Regions from separate parts of the Bacillus nitratireducens genome, predicted to be linked through region 1. Evidence: riboswitches for the same ligand, from Rfam matches in the RefSeq annotation. Region 1 holds a riboswitch; the other holds the start of a gene.
The links. A riboswitch is a leader RNA that binds a small molecule or an ion and turns the genes downstream of it on or off. The one in region 1 is predicted to bind S-adenosylmethionine.
Positions count from the first base shown of each region.

Region 1 (5,933 bases):
GGTGTCATACACCGAAAGAGTTAGTGAAGCAAGTTGATGTTGTAATGACTATGGTTGGATATCCACATGATGTAGAAGAAGTGTACTTTGGGATAGATGGAATTTTGGAGAATGCAAATGAAGACACGATAGCAATTGATTTTACGACATCTACACCAACATTGGCAAAACGTATTAATGAAGCTGGAAAAAGTAAGAGTGTATATACGCTAGATGCGCCTGTATCTGGAGGAGACGTTGGTGCGAAAGAAGCAAGACTCGCAATTATGGTCGGTGGCGAGAAAGAAATATATGAAAAATGTTTACCGTTATTTGAAAAGCTAGGAACAAATATTCAGTTGCAAGGACCAGCTGGAAGTGGACAACATACAAAAATGTGCAATCAAATTGCGATTGCTTCTAATATGATTGGAGTATGTGAGGCTGTTGCTTATGCGAAAAAAGCTGGACTTAATGCAGATAAAGTATTAGAGAGTATTTCAACGGGGGCAGCAGGTAGCTGGTCATTGAGTAATTTAGCACCTCGAATGTTAAAGGGAGATTTTGAACCAGGGTTTTATGTAAAGCATTTTATGAAAGATATGAAGATTGCTTTAGATGAAGCTGAAAAACTACAATTACCAGTACCGGGTTTAACCTTAGCGAAGGAATTGTATGAAGAACTAATCGCAGATGGAGAAGAGAATAGCGGAACACAAGTATTATACAAAAATTATATAAGGGGGTAAATGAGATGGATCTCCAAAAGTTTGATGAGATGATTGATGCTGTGCAGCAATCAACTTGTGTACAGATTAATGATAAGCAAAAAGAAGCATTTAAACAAAAATACGATTTTGAGCCAAGTTTCGAATATGGACGAGATGAGAAAGGGCATTATGTTATACGAACTTCGAAAAAGATGTTAGAGGAAATGGAATTTTATTTGGCATTGAAATATGATCGAGATGGAATTGCCCTTTATATGCATGCTGAGATTGAAGGGACATGTCACGTATCCGTTAGCTATAGTGAAGATGCACTTCATTTGCAAGAATTGTTTCAATTTCTAGAAGAAAATAAATAAAAAGTCCTCATTTGAGGACTTTTTATTTATTTAGGCAGGCATAATATTTAAGTTGGATAATTTATAGGCTGGAAGCGCGGCGGCATCGTTCAATTGGGAATGGAATAACTTGTGCAGTGTGATTAGGACCAAACTGTTTCGCGCGAGCATGGCGTACTATATAAAATGCGCACAGAATAGCAACAGGAATAGCACCGTACAAACCGAAAAATAAAGCGCTTACACAGGATGCGACAAAACCTAAAACACCAACTTCTAATTCTTCCATAATAGCTCCTAAAATGACAGGAATAGCTCCACATGAAACTCCTAGTATAAGTGCGATAAGTAAACTCATGATTATCCCCCTCTGCTTGCAATATTCTTTTCCTTCTTATTACTTGTAGTATATCATACGTAAAACAGAATTTTCAGAAAAAATTCAAAAAAAGTTCAATGAATGTTCAAAAAGTGTTCCGAAATGTACTTGAAAAAGTGGAAGTGTGATTTGAGATATTTGATTTGAACAAACGAAAGGGACAAATTATTTTAGTGAATAAAAAATCAGGCTTACTTCAATGTTATGAAATAAGCCTGTTCCATAGGAGGATGTATATATATATGTAGAGTGAATAAAAGATTGGAAAAGGGGTTCCAATCTTTTATTCAACTAGCTACCTTAATAAATTGGAACCCAACCTTCTGTTGTAACAAAAATACGAATAGCTACAACTTGGCGATCATCTTGTAAGGTAAAATAATGTCTTGCATTTTCAGGTACAGATATAAGATCACCAGGCTCAAGTTCAACGTCAAAGAATCGACCATCTTTTCCTTCAATAGCGAAGATGCCATGACCGCTGACAATAAAGCGAACTTCATCGTCAGTATGATGGTGTTCTTTTTGGAAATTAATTAATAACTCGTCAAGGTTAGGTGTGCTACTAGAAAGTGAAATCACATCATATGCTTTATAACCTCGGCGTTCTGAAACATCAGCAATTTCTTTTGAAAACACCGTTAATATTTCAGCTTTGTTTTCATCTGTTAAGGAGTAATTTTCTTTTAAATGAGTAGGAAGTTTAGAAATATTCCATTTCTCATATAAAACATCTTCTCCTTGTAGAAAGTTTGATACCTCTACTTCACTTTCAATACGAGTATTTTCCTCATGAATACGAATTTGCGCCATTAGAAACGCCTCCTTGAATTGATAATAGTTTTATATGAAATTGGAATAAAAACTCATAAGCTTCTAATCTTTTCTTTGCATCAAAGCTATCTCGGCCCCATACGGTAATACCATGGTTACGGATTAATACTGCTCCTGAATCTCCCTGTATATGCTTTCGGAAGTTTTCTCCAAGCGTTGGGATATGGGCATGGTTTTCGATAATAGGAATGTGAATTGTTGCACCTTCTTCCCAAATATCGAGAGCTTTAATAATTTCTTGATTTTGAAGGGTGACTGCATCACTATATAAATTTGTGATGACATTATTATCAGTTGTATGAACATGAAGTACGCACCCGGCATTCGTATTGTTATAAATATGTGTATGCAATATTGTTTCTGCTGAAGGTCTTAATTCAGTCTCTAATACGGGAACCCCTAGATGATCTACTAAGAGAAAATCATCTGGAGTAGTTTTTGTTTTATCTTTACCGCTTGCTGTAATAAGAAAAGTAAGTGGCTCATGACTAACCTTTATAGAAATATTACCACTCGTTGCTGGAAACCAATTTCGTGTTGTTAATTCTTTTTTAATCTCGCTTAAGTCATACCATTGACGAAAAAGTTGTTTCATGATTTCACCTCCAACAAATGTTTTAATTGGGTTTGAACATCTTGAAATGTTTCAAACGGTGTATAATCAATATGATTCTCTTCACATTTTGTAATAAGAAAGTCGCGGGCAAATACTTTATCCGCCTGTTTCGCAGCTTGTAAATCAGTAATTGAATCTCCAATCACAATATGAAAATCATTTGTACCACTTAATTTACGGATTAAAGATGATTTACATAATCCGCAATGATTTTGACAATGATGATCACAAGGATGAGGCCACTTAACGGTAATGTATTCACTTGAAAAGTCTGTTTCATTACAGTAAATTTGCTCTTTTGGAATGATTCCTTGTAAGAGTGGATAGACGAAGAAATCCATTCCACCTGATATAACGTAAAAAGAAATGTTATTTTTATTTACAAATTGTATAAATTCATGAAAACCACTACGGATTTCAGCAGTTTCTATTAAAAATTGAATCATATCATCGTGCAAATTAGTAGGTATTAATTGAAATAATTGAGAAACACCTTCTTGAATAGATAGCTCTTGTGATAAAATTCTATTCTTTACATCTTCAGCTTCTGGTGGTGCGAATTTTTCCATAATGGACATAATGTTATCATTATTTGTAATCGTGCCATCGAAATCACAAAATACTTGAATACTCATAATTTCACCCCAAGAGAAGGATTTCCCCATATTTGTAGTGCACTATGCAAATTTATGTCCTCTACTTCATGGAGTGGTTTATTTTGCAAAGTAGCATCAATTGCAGTACGGAAAGCTTTACCGCCACCCTGCGCTCCATTCGGATGTCCATGTATCCCACCGCCAGCATTAATAACAACATCTTTACCGAAATCGCGTAGAATAAAGGGAACGAAACCAGGGTGAATACCAGCAGACGGAACAGAAAAACTCTTCTTGAAAAGTGCATCGTCTTCAGTTAAATGTTTTGAGATGGCAAGAGCCTCCTCTTTTTCTAACGCAACACTTCCATATGGAGATGGGAATAATGAAAAGTCAGCCCCAGCATAACGTAGTAGTTTTCCGAGTAATAATGGAGATGAAACTCCATATAACTTGGATGCTGAGTAAGCACCACTTACAGCAGGGTGTGCCATAATAGGAATTGGAATTTCATCGTCTTCTACAAGTGCTTGCAGTACATCTAGTCCGTAAGCAAATACGTTAAATAATAGAATATCAGCCCCAGCTTGCACTGCACGTTTCGCATTTTCTTTTAAATCAAAAGTTCGTCCTGTTAAATTTACTGCATATAACGTTTTATGTCCGTAAGTTTCGTATACAGATTGTAAAACTTCTTTCCCAGATTCAATTCTTTTTGTAAGTGGTGTTAATGAGTTTTCGAATAAAATTTCATCATCTTTTACAATATCTACGCCTCCAATTGCCTGATCGCGTAGTTGAGCTTTTAAATATCCAATATTCCGTCCTATCATCCCTTTGAAAATACTCATTAGAAGAGGGCGATCTTGAACTTGTAAAAGGTTTCGGATGCCTTCAATTCCAAATTTTGGTCCAGGAAACTGTTTCTTTAATTCGTCTGAGAATGTTAAATCAATGAGTTTAATTTCTCCATCTAACGAAAGTTTTCCAAATGTTGTTGTCAAAATGGCTGGTAAGTCGGGGCTAAAGTTCAGCGATGGATAATGAATTTTAATGAGTCCACGTGATACTTTTTTGCCAAGGTAAGAGTTAGTGTGTTCTTGTTCGTCTAACGCTTCAATATGAATGACATTGCCTTTATGTTGTTTTAATTGTTCTTGCAATAAGTGTGGCAAATGAGTCCAAGAGCCAATTGTTAAACCGAGTGCAATTTGCTCAGCTTTTTTTTCTAAGTTATGTGAATCATCATGGATTAAATATGTCGCTATAATTCCGCTCATTGTTATAACCTCCTAGTTAAATAAAAAAACCTCTCAGCTAAGGAGAGGTTTTTTTACAACCAGCTCCTTATCTGTCAGCATAATGCTGCGAGAATTAGCACCGTGTCTACAATTGTAGATCGGTTGCCGGGTTTCGTCGGGCTCGTCCCTCCACCTGCTCTTGATAAGAAGTATTTAGAAATGTTTAAATTTTTAAGATAACTGAATTTTGTCAGATATTTTTCATGTTGTCAATTACTTTTTGAAAAAATTTAATTTATCAATTCGATTAATGGCTTCTCGTAATCTATCTTCTGTATGCAAGAGACCAACGCGGACATACCCTTCGCCATGCTCACCAAATCCAACACCAGGAGCAACTGCAACGTGTGCTTTTTCTAGTAAAATATCAGAAAATTGCTCAGATGTATATCCTTCTGGTACAGGAAGCCATGCAAAGAATGATCCGGTTGGAATGTCTACATTCCAACCAATTGAGTGACAAGCTGAAATAAGAGCGTTTCTTCGAGATTCGTAACTATTTACAAGGTCTACTACGCAAGACTGTGAACTTAATAGTGCTTCGCGGGCAGCATCTTGAATTGCACCAAAAATACTAACATACATATGATCTTGCAATAGGTTAATTGTCTCAATCACACTTTCATTCCCCACAGCAAAAGCGATGCGCCATCCGGCCATATTGAAAGTCTTCGATAGAGTGTAAATTTCAATACCTGTATCTTTGGCACCGTCTGCTTGCAAGAAACTAATGGGCTTTTGACCATCGAATCCAATAGCACCGTATGCAAAATCATGAACGACTAATATATTATGTTCATTAGCAAAATGAATGGTTTCATCAAAAAAGTCTTTTGATGCAGTAGCACCGGTAGGGTTATTTGGATAGTTTAAAAACATTAACTTTGCACGCTCGGCAATAGAGTTATCAATTTTTGTATAATCCGGTAAAAAATTATTCTCTGCAATAAGCGGCATTGTTTCAAATTGTGCTTTTGCTAAAGCAACTCCTGATAAATAATCTGGATAGCCTGGATCTGGAACGAGAATAGTATCACCAGGGTTTGTAAAACAAATTGGTAATTCTACTAATCCAGCTTTTCCGCCAAACAAAATAGCAACTTCAGTTTTTGGATTTACTACTACATCATATTCACGTTGATAGAATGTTGCCACGGCTTCT
Region 1 covers NZ_JAUMJO010000002.1:119,408-125,340, forward strand. The annotation lists gene Q3V31_RS06950 (NAD(P)-dependent oxidoreductase) at 1-728, shown strand, start outside; gene Q3V31_RS06955 (DUF3909 family protein) at 734-1,066, shown strand; gene Q3V31_RS06960 (hypothetical protein) at 1,128-1,403, opposite strand; gene Q3V31_RS06965 (1,2-dihydroxy-3-keto-5-methylthiopentene dioxygenase) at 1,725-2,237, opposite strand; gene Q3V31_RS06970 (methylthioribulose 1-phosphate dehydratase) at 2,215-2,853, opposite strand; gene Q3V31_RS06975 (2-hydroxy-3-keto-5-methylthiopentenyl-1-phosphate phosphatase) at 2,850-3,509, opposite strand; gene mtnW (2,3-diketo-5-methylthiopentyl-1-phosphate enolase) at 3,506-4,750, opposite strand; SAM riboswitch class I at 4,815-4,920, opposite strand; gene Q3V31_RS06985 (pyridoxal phosphate-dependent aminotransferase) at 4,985-5,933, opposite strand, start outside.

Region 2 (5,933 bases), on a different contig from region 1:
GAATTCCATGTTTTTATCTAAAGTACGGATAAATTTCATAAGAGAAATTTCATCGCCTTCTTCACGACGTGCATTAATTGCAGAACGTAAGAAGTCCGCGTTTGTTACTCCACTAATTTCACTTGGATATTGCATTGCTAAGAATAGACCTGCTTGTGCGCGCTCGTCTACTTCCATTTCTAATACATCTTCACCGTCGATGATGATGCTACCTTCTGTTACTTCATACTTTGGGTGACCCATAATTGCAGAAGATAAAGTTGATTTACCTGTTCCGTTAGGTCCCATAATTGCGTGGATTTCTCCACCTTTTACTTCAAGGTTTACACCTTTTAAAATTTCTTTACCGTCGATTGATACGTGTAAGTCTTTAACCGTTAATGTAGAACCAGCCATCTCAATACCTCCATTAATCCTCTATATACATTTTAAAAATTCCTAAAACGTTCATATTCTCATTTTATTCTCATTCTAATTTTATATCAAATAAAATGATATCGCAAACGACGAAAAAAAGTAACAATTTTTTCACAAATGTATATAAGTATTTCCCTTGCATCCTTATATGATACACCTTTCTTCTTATTTATATAAAGAAAAAAGGACTGGTAATTTTCCAGTCCTTCCCTTACATTTATTCACTTACCGGAAGTACAGCACCTTTATATTCTTTATTAATAAAGTCCTGAATTTCTTTTGAATGTAGTACTTCTACTAGTTCTTTAATTTCTTTTTTCTTCTCGTCACCTTTACGAACTGCAATAATATTTGCATAAGGAGAGTCTGATCCTTCAATTGCAATTGCATCCTTTGTTGGATTTAATTTCGCATCAATTGCGTAGTTTGAATTAATAAATAGAGCATCACCTTCATTGTTTTCGTACAGCTTCGGTGAAAGTCCAGGCTCTACATCTGTTTTAAACTTTAAATTTTTCGGGTTTTCTACAACATCTTTTACTGTTGCCTTAACAACATCTACACCATCTTTTAATTTAATAACGCTGCCTTTTTGTAATAACGCTAACATACGGCCACGCTCAGCTACGTTATTACTCATAATAACTGTTCCGCCATCTGGAAGTTCTTTTAAGCTTTTATATTTCTTAGAATAAATGCCCATTGGCTCTAAATGAATCTTTCCTGCATTTACAATTTTGTATCCTTTTTCTTGAATTTCTTTATCTAAATACGGAATGTGCTGGAAGTAGTTCGCATCAATTTCTTTATCCGCTAACGCTTTATTCGGCAGAACATAATCCTGGAACTTTTTAATCTCTAATTTAATGCCCTTTTTCTCTAGTATCGGCTGTGCCTTTTCCAAAATAACAGCGTGCGGTACGTTAGAAGCTCCAACAACAAGCTTATTCTCCTCTTTTCCCCCGCAAGCAGCTAGTGTAAATACAGATAATGCTGTAACAACTGACAATAGAATCTTTTTCATATGATGTCCCCTTCTCCCCTATAGTTATGTAGTAAAAAAAGGACCGGCATACACCAGCCCTTTTTCAGCAATTATTCTTTTACAGGAACAACTGCCCCTTTATATTCTTTATTAATAAAGTCTTCAATTTCTTTAGAATGCAGTACTTCTACAAGAGCTTTAATCTCTTTTTTATCTTTATCGCCTTTACGAACAGCTACTACGTTTGCGTATGGAGAATCATCGCCTTCAATTGCAATTGCATCTTTTTCTGGGTTTAATTTCGCATCGATTGCATAGTTAGAGTTAATTAAAACCGCATCGCCTTCTTTATTGTTATACACTTGTGGCAATAGACCCGGCTCAATATCTGTTTTGAATTTTAAGTTTTTCGGATTATCTGCAATATCTTTTGGAGTTGCTTTAACTGGCTCTACTCCGTCTTTAATTTTTAAAATGCCTTCTTTTTGTAAAATTGCTAAACCACGACCATGATCAGTAACAGAATTACTCATAATAATTGTCGCTCCATCTGGAAGTTCTTTTAAGCTCTTATATTTTTGAGAATACACACCAATCGGTTCTAAATGAATTTTCCCTGCTATTTCAAAATCATATTTCTTATCTTTAATTTCTTTTTCTAAATACGGAATGTGCTGGAAGTAGTTAGCATCTAATTCTTTATCTGCTAACGATTTATTCGGTAACACGTAGTCTTGGAATTTTTTAATTTCTAACTCAATTCCTTTTTTCTCAAGTAACGGTTTTGCCTTTTCTAAAATTTCAGCGTGCGGTACGTTAGAAGCACCAACAACTAGTTTCTTTTCATCTTTATCTTTCCCGCCACAAGCAGCTAGCCCAAAAATTGAAGTTGTAATAAGTGCTGTAAGTAATAATTTTTTCATTTGAAATATCCCCCTGTTTTCATTATCTTTTATCTATTCGAGTCGTTAAACTATCACCAATCCACTGAATGAAAAATACAACTAGTAATACACAAATTGTCGCAACGATTGTTACATCGTTATTTCCTCTCTGGAACCCCTCTAGATAAGCAAGTGTTCCAAGGCCACCAGCACCAACAACTCCTGCCATTGCTGTATAGCCTACTAAAGCAATTGTTGTAACCGTAATACCAGATACTAACGCTGGTAACGATTCTGGAATTAACACCTTCAAAATAATTGTGCTTGTTTTTGCTCCCATCGCTTTTGAAGCTTCAATTACACCTTTATCAATCTCGCGAAGCGCGATTTCAACCATTCTCGCGTAAAACGGTGCTGCACCAATAATTAAAGCTGGCAGCGCTGCACTCGCTCCGAGTATTGTTCCAAGAAGAATCTTTGTGAACGGGATTAATAAAATAATTAAAATGATGAACGGTATCGAACGGAAAATGTTTACGAACGCTCCAATCACCGTATTAATTGCTTTGTTTTCCCATAAATTATCTTTCGCTGTCATAAAGAGTAATAGTCCTAAAATAAGTCCTAAAACAAATGTGGCAAGCGCTGCGATTGCCGTCATATATAACGTTTCACCAGTTGCTTCTAACATTTGATTCCAATCAATATTTGCGATTAACTTATCCATGTGCAATCACCTCCAGCTCTACTTGATCTTGATGAATTCCTTCTATCGCGTGCTGGATCGCTGTTTCCTCACCATTTAAATGAACAACTAAACTTCCGTAAGAACCATTATTCGTTTGTGCGATGTTTCCTTGCAAAATGCTAACTTCTATATCGCTGCGTTGCATTAATCTTTGAAGTACTGGTCTTTCTACAGCCTCACCGACAAACTGCAAGCGAATTACTTTTCCATCTGGATACTTTTCTATTAAGCTTTCAATCGTTTCATTCGTATCTTCAGAATCAGTTAATTGCTGTACGAAGCGTTTTGTAATGTCCTGCTTTGGATTACGGAATACGTCAAGTACTGGACCTGTTTCTACGATTTTCCCTTTCTCCATTACAGCAACTCGATTACAAATCTTCCGAATCACGTGCATCTCATGTGTAATTAATACAATTGTTAAGTTGAGGCGCTTATTAATGTCTAATAATAAATCTAAAATTTGATCCGTCGTTTCTGGATCAAGAGCTGACGTTGCTTCGTCACATAAAAGTACTTGTGGATTATTTGCTAACGCTCTTGCAATCCCAACGCGCTGCTTTTGTCCACCACTTAACTGAGATGGATACGCGTCTCCTCTTCCTTCTAATCCAACGAGATGAATTAACTCATCAACACGTTTTCTTCTCTTCGCCTTATCCACACCCGCAATTTCGAGTGGGAATTCGATATTTTCGCGTACAGTTCGTGACCAAAGTAAGTTGAAGTGCTGAAAAATCATTCCGATTTCTTGTCTTGCCTTACGAAGTTCACTTCCTGTAATTGCTGAAATTACACGATTTGCGATTGTAATTTGACCAGACGTTGGTTTCTCTAACTGATTAAACAATCTAATTAAAGAGCTTTTCCCAGCGCCACTATATCCGATAACACCAAATATTTCGCCTTTCTCTATTTGTAAGTTGGCGTTATCTACAGCAGTGACATCACCGCTTTTTGCCTTATATATTTTCTTTACATTTTCTAATAAGATCATGATGTTCACCCCTTTTTTGTTTAAAAAGCGTAAGCGGCTCGTTTAGAATGTGAAGTGGATGGAGCTTCTGACGTAGAGGCGCCTTTTGCCTCATAGGAAGAAGCGAAGCCATCGAACATTCTAGCCGCTGGAGCTAGATTTCATAAAACTTTGGATAGACTCCGCAATTTTTTTATTTTTGATGCGTGTAGTCCATCGGTATAACTCCTCTTATTATTTGAATGTCCTCCACATTCAAACAACAAAAAAACCTTTCCGCTTTTAGAGAAGCAGAAAGGTTTATATGCGTATATAACAACATTATCCCTCTCTCTCATCTCTCAAAGCATTTGCTTTGCAGGAATTGGCACCATTTCAACATAAGTTGACGGTTGCCGGGCTTCACAGGGCACAGTCCCTCCACCTCTCTTGATAAGAGAAATCAGATTAAATTTTCGTCTGATTTGTAATTTATGAAATTGTCTATATTTTATGAATTGAATTGTATCAATATCCATACGCCATGTCAACAGAAATTTTCGCAAAAAAAGAAACTTCAGACTTTTAAGCACCCACTGACATCGGCTTACATATATGAAACATTGATTCAATTAACAACATCGTTCGATACGTTCCCGAATATTGCACACGCCCATCGCTCATTAACGTCTGTAACCTTATATTTCCACTCACCAAACGTTTTACATCCTCTTCCCCTAAACACACGATTTGTTCTGTTCCTCTTTCCTCTTTCAAAAGTTCAATATAATCCCTTGAAATTTGTAATGAACAGCATTCATCTCCAAAACGAAAATTAACAGTTCTTTCTCCTTGTCTTAAAAGCGGTTCTAAATGATATTGACCATTAGCGTAATTTACAAATGATTGTAGCAAAGAATATAATTTCACCCTAAATCACATCCTTCATATCACTTTCTATTACACATACCATTCCCTCTCACTAAAGAGCAATCCTGTAATTTTCGCTCGACAAATACTGTAACCACCCTGCATCTCGACATATTTCCCAAGAAATATGTCGAGGCGGCAAAAACTTTGCCGCCTACTTTAATTCCGTATATAAATATTCAACCGAATGAAATGCATATATCTTCTTCATCAGTGTCCCATTTTCAAAAATAAGTAAACACGGCACACTTTCGATTCCATACTCTTTCGCTAAATGCGGAGCATAATTTAAATCTAACATTCCAATTTTCAAATCTTCAATCGTCATCTCGACAACCGTTAACATCTTTTTTGCTAATTGGCATGTTCCACACATTGGAGTATATACATATAACACTGTTTTTTCTTCGTTCTCTATTAGGGCTGTAGCTTCGGCTCCTGTCCAATCAATCACTTCTATCATTCCTTACCGTAAATATTCTGTATAAACGTCAATGTCAGCTCCCCATAATACATTTGCTAAGTGTGAAGATGGCGCAGTTGCCACTTCTCGGTACGAGCGATCAATATAAATATGCTCTGCTTGCGGAAATTCTTTTCGAAATTGTTTCCTTAACTTTTCTCCAGCATCATCAGCATCCACTAGCACATATACGTCCTTATCAAAAAATTGATCAATGAGCTCATCCATTTTCGACAAACCAATTGTACCATTTGTACAAACAATTTCCACCGGTTCACGAATAATAGATTCAATCTTTCTTCTATCTGATTTACCTTCTACAATAATGACTTTTTCCACATAAATCATATGTCATCACCCGATCACCATATACTATACAACCTTTAACTTAGTATATAGTATATTCGTTATTTTCATGTTGTTTCCTGTTTATTTTTGCAAAAGAAAAGCGCAAGCGGCTCGTTCAGATTGTGAGGGGGATGGAGCTTCTGACGTAAAGGCGCTTTTTGCCTTGTAGGAAGAAGCGAAGCCACTGAACAATCTAGCCGCTG
Region 2 covers NZ_JAUMJO010000005.1:517,930-523,862, reverse strand. The annotation lists gene sufC (Fe-S cluster assembly ATPase SufC) at 1-396, opposite strand, end outside; gene metQ (methionine ABC transporter substrate-binding lipoprotein MetQ) at 635-1,441, opposite strand; gene metQ (methionine ABC transporter substrate-binding lipoprotein MetQ) at 1,513-2,325, opposite strand; gene Q3V31_RS21470 (methionine ABC transporter permease) at 2,348-3,013, opposite strand; gene Q3V31_RS21465 (methionine ABC transporter ATP-binding protein) at 3,006-4,031, opposite strand; SAM riboswitch class I at 4,342-4,449, opposite strand; gene Q3V31_RS21460 (hypothetical protein) at 4,575-4,919, opposite strand; gene Q3V31_RS21455 (thioredoxin family protein) at 5,074-5,382, opposite strand; gene Q3V31_RS21450 (toprim domain-containing protein) at 5,386-5,730, opposite strand.
Region 2: linked by a shared signal. The riboswitch ahead of Q3V31_RS21465 (methionine ABC transporter ATP-binding protein) and the one ahead of mtnW (2,3-diketo-5-methylthiopentyl-1-phosphate enolase) in region 1 are both predicted to bind S-adenosylmethionine.